One region of the Nocardioides sp. Root151 genome, then DNA from elsewhere that is predicted to be linked to it. Evidence: riboswitches for the same ligand, from Rfam matches in the RefSeq annotation. Region 1 holds a riboswitch; the other holds the start of a gene.
The links. Region 1 has a riboswitch for cyclic di-AMP ahead of ASD66_RS21485 (C40 family peptidase). Riboswitches for the same ligand answer to the same signal wherever they lie in the genome.
Positions count from the first base shown of each region.

Region 2: another riboswitch for cyclic di-AMP. It lies ahead of ASD66_RS09485 (C40 family peptidase); the one in region 1 lies ahead of ASD66_RS21485 (C40 family peptidase).

Region 1 is NZ_LMGG01000007.1:835,131-837,315, forward strand. It holds gene ASD66_RS21480 (SDR family NAD(P)-dependent oxidoreductase) at 29-790, shown strand; cyclic di-AMP (ydaO/yuaA leader) riboswitch at 868-1,063, shown strand; gene ASD66_RS21485 (C40 family peptidase) at 1,069-1,587, shown strand; gene ASD66_RS21490 (DUF3048 domain-containing protein) at 1,691-2,185, shown strand, end outside.
Region 2 is NZ_LMGG01000004.1:200,454-202,638, forward strand. It holds gene ASD66_RS09475 (NYN domain-containing protein) at 1-375, shown strand, start outside; gene ASD66_RS09480 (hypothetical protein) at 521-727, shown strand; cyclic di-AMP (ydaO/yuaA leader) riboswitch at 934-1,110, shown strand; gene ASD66_RS09485 (C40 family peptidase) at 1,122-2,117, shown strand; gene ASD66_RS09490 (hypothetical protein) at 2,174-2,185, shown strand, end outside.

The DNA of each region.
Region 1 (2,185 bases):
CACGCATTGACTAGTCACAGGAGTGGGCATGGGTCGGTTTGACGGACGGGTGGCAGTGGTCACCGGGGCCGCACGCGGCATCGGATTCGCCACCGCGAAGCGCTTCGCGGACGAGGGTGCGGCAGTCGCCATCATCGACCTCGACGAGGCCGCGGCCAGCGAGGCGGCCGGCAAGCTCGGCGAGGGCGTGAAGTCCGTCGGCATCGGCGCCGACGTCAGCAACGCCGAGTCCGTCGAGGCAGCGGTCGAGCGGGTCGTCACCGAGCTCGGCGGCATCCACATCCTGGTCAACAATGCCGGCATCACCCGTGACAACCTGCTGTTCAAGATGACCGAGCAGGACTGGGACCTGGTCATGGGCGTCCACCTCAAGGGTGCGTTCCTGATGACCAAGGCCGCGCAGAAGCACTTCGTGGAGCAGAAGTACGGCAAGATCGTGAACCTCTCGAGCGTCTCCGCGCTCGGCAACAGGGGCCAGGCGAACTACTCGGCGGCCAAGATGGGCGTGCAGGGCTTCACCCGCACCTTGGGCATCGAGCTCGGCCCGTTCGGCATCAACGCCAACGCCATCGCCCCCGGCTTCATCGCCACCGAGATGACCGACGCCACCGCCGCGCGGGTCAAGATGAGCGTCGAGGACTTCCGGGCCGCCGCTGCCGAGCAGAACCCGGTGCGCCGGGTCGGGTTCCCCGAGGACATCGCCGCCGCGGCCGCGTTCCTGGCCAGCGACGAGGCGTCGTACATCACCGGCCAGACGCTGTACGTCGACGGCGGCGCCAAACTGGGCTGACTTGGGGGTTTGTCACATTTCGGGGACTTCCGGGGGCGGTGGCGCTTACCCTCAAGGCGCACAACTTCACACACCGCTCCCGGACAACGCCGAGTCCTGCCCCGTTCAGGGAGCGTCCCGTGACCCGGACACAGGGGCAGGAGTGGGGGACCCACAGGTTCCACGCGAGGTCGGTCGAGAGGCCGTCCCGCTCGGGGTGAAGTCATCATGCGATGGCAGGACACTTTCCAGTCCCAACCCGACAGCTCACCTCACAGGCGTGGGAAAGGAAACCCTCCATGCCTGCCCTCTTCAGCGTGCGCAGACCGCGCACGACCGCCCGACTGCGCGCACTCCTGGTGCTGCCGCTGATGACCCTGTCGATGCTGGTGGCCGGCACCATGGCCGACGCTCCGAGCGCCGAGGCAGCGTCACTGACCCGCGCCGAGCGCGTGCAGATCGGCTACAACGTCGCCACCAACCAGATCGGCGACCCCTACCGCTACGGCGCCGCCGGGCCAGGGGCGTTCGACTGCTCCGGGCTGCTCTACTACAGCTACCGCAAGGCCGGCTTCGCGGGCATGCCGCGTACGTCGAGCGCGCAGTACGCCTTCGTCCGCCACATCGCCAAGCGGTACCTGCGCCGCGGCGACTTCGTGTTCTTCCACAACGGCGGCCGGGTCTACCATGCTGCGGTCTTCGTGGGGCGCAAGGACGGCAAGGTCATCATCCTGAGCGCACCGCGAAGCGGCACCCGGGTCCGTCGCGAGCTCGCGTGGACCACCTCGTTCTACGCCGGCACCCTGCGTGGCCGGTGATCAGGGACACCTGAGTCCCACGAGGGCGCGCCTCCCCGGAATCCGGGAGCCGCGCCCTCACACTTTGAAACTGAATCAATGTTGTAGACGATCGGAGAATTTCGTGCGCCGTGTCCACCCCTCCCTGACTACCGGCCTTGCTGCCGCCCTGGCGCTGAGCCTCACGCTCACCGCCTGCGGAGGAGATGACAAGGACGACAAGGACGCCAAGGATCCGAAGGGCACCGCCAATGCCGAGGTCCTCGAGAGCACCTGGCCGCTCACCGGCGAGAAGGTCTCGGGTGACGCGTCCTCGAGCAAGAAGCACCCGGTCTACGTCGTCAAGATCGACAACACCGGCAGCAGCGCGCCCCAGATCGGTCTCGGCTCGGCCGACATGGTCGTGGAGGAGCTGGTCGAGGGCGGCAGCACGCGCCTGGCGTCGTTCTTCTACTCCAAGGTCCCCGACAACGTCGGCCCGGTGCGCTCGATGCGTGCCTCCGACATCGGCATCGTGTCGCCGGTCGACGGCGAGATGGTGACCAGCGGTGCGGCCGGTGTCACCATCAGCCGGATCACCCAGGCGGGCATCAAGTTCCACCAGGAGGGTGCCACCGGT
Region 2 (2,185 bases), on a different contig from region 1:
CGGGCGCGGCTGATCATCGACGGCTACAACGTCAGCAAGACGGCCTGGCCCGACTCGACGCTCGAGGCCCAGCGGATCCGCCTCCTCAACGGGCTCGCGCCGTTGATCGCGCGCACCGGGGTCGACACCACCGTCGTGTTCGACGCGGCAGCGCAGTCCTCGCGCGGCCCGGTCAACGCGCCCCGCGGCGTCAAGGTGCTCTTCAGTCCCGAGGGCGTCATCGCCGACGACGTCATCCGCGACCTCGTCGCGGCCGAGCCACAGGGACGGGTCGTGGTGGTCGTCTCCTCCGACCGGGAGATCGCCGGCGACGTACGCCGGTCCGGTGCCAAGCCGATGGCCTCGTCGGCGCTCGTGGCCCTCCTCGCCCGCTGAGCCCCGAGACCGCCCCGCGGTCGGGCCGACCGGCCCGCTGCCCGGTGTGTGGTCCGGCGGTCCCGGACCGTTGTCGGTGGTCACTGCCAGAGTGCGTCACAGCCGGGAACTTCCCCTCCCGGACCGATGAGAGACGAGGACACCCATGACCTTGCGAATCGACTGTGACAGCTGCGAAGTCCGCGGCCTGGCCTGCCACGACTGTGTGGTGACCGTGCTGCTCGGGCCGCCGCCCGAGCTGGCGTTCGACGACGACGAGCAGCGGGCCCTCGACGTGCTCGCCGACTCGGGCCTGGTGCCGCCGCTGCGCATGGTGACGCCGCTGGCCGGTCCTGAGGTCGAGTCCGCCTGAGCCCGCCTCCCGCCCGGCCTGCCCCGGCCGAGCCGACAGCTCCCACGCTGCCTCGCGTGGGGCTGGTGTGACGCATGACACGTCACGGCGCGCCGCCGTGGCATGAAACACCCCGCGACATCCGCTCCGAGGGTTTGCCGCGGAGTGCAACCACGTCTAATCTTGCTGCTTCAGGTGCCCGTACCAGTTGGTCAAACAGGACCGGCTCGGGTGCCACGCCGAATTCGATGCCGCGGACGGGGAAGTCCGAGGCGGAGAAACCGGGGACCCACGTATCCCTGGGGTGAATCACACGCAAGGCGGAGCGATCCGTGGAGCGTGTGTAGGGCTTCTTTGTGCCCGAACCCGTCAGCTCACCCGGTAGGCGTCGACAAAGAGGGAGTACGTCCGCTACATGCACCACGGACGGAAGCGCATTCTTGCTGGCCTGGCCAGCAGCGCCATTGCAGTCATCGGCATCACCGCCATCCCCGCAGCGCCGGGCAACGCCGAGCCTGACATCGACGATGTCAAGGCCCGCGTCGACAAGCTCTACCACCAGGCAGAGCAGGCCTCCGAGCGCTCCAACGACGCAAAGCTCAAGCTCGACGACCTCGAGGCCGACCTCGCCGCCCTGAAGGCCGACGAGAAGAAGCAGCAGGCCAAGGTCGACTCGATGACCAGCACGGTCAGCGACGCCGTGGCCGCGCAGTACGAAGGCCAGGACATCTCGACGACCGGCCAGTTGGTGCTCTCCAACAGCCCCGACGAGTTCCTCTCCGACCTCAACACGGTCTCGAACTACAACGACGTGCAGGCCGACACGGTCGCGGACTACACCCGTGAGACCGACTCCCTGGAGATCCGCCGCGAGGCGACCCAGGAGCGCGCCGACGAGCTCGCCGACGCCCAGGCCGACCTCGAGGAGAACAAGGACGAGGCCGACGCCAAGCTCGCCGAGGCCAAGGAGCTGCTCGGCAAGCTCGAGGAAGAGGAGCGGGCCCGGCTCGACACCGAGGCCAGCCGCGGCACCACGCGTCTGCCCACCAACGTGCCGGCCTCCGGCCGTGCCGCCGCTGCGGTGAACTACGCGATGGCCCAGGTCGGCGACGCCTACGTCTACGGCGCAGCCGGTCCGAGCGCGTTCGACTGCTCCGGCCTGACCATGATGGCGTGGGCGCAGGCCGGGGTCGGCCTGCCGCACTCCTCGAGCGCCCAGATGGGCTCCGGCACGAGCGTCTCCTCGGGCGACCTGCAGCCCGGCGACCTGGTGTTCTACTACAGCCCGGTCAGCCACGTCGGCATGTACATCGGCAACGGCATGATCGTGCACGCGGCCAACCCGGGCAGCGGCGTCACCACCGCCGGGGTCTTCTCCATGCCGTACTCCGGCGCAGTCCGCCCGGGCTGATCGGCACCACCCTGAACGACAGCTCAGCATCGAAGGCCGGTCGCCCACTCTGGTGGGTGGCCGGCCTT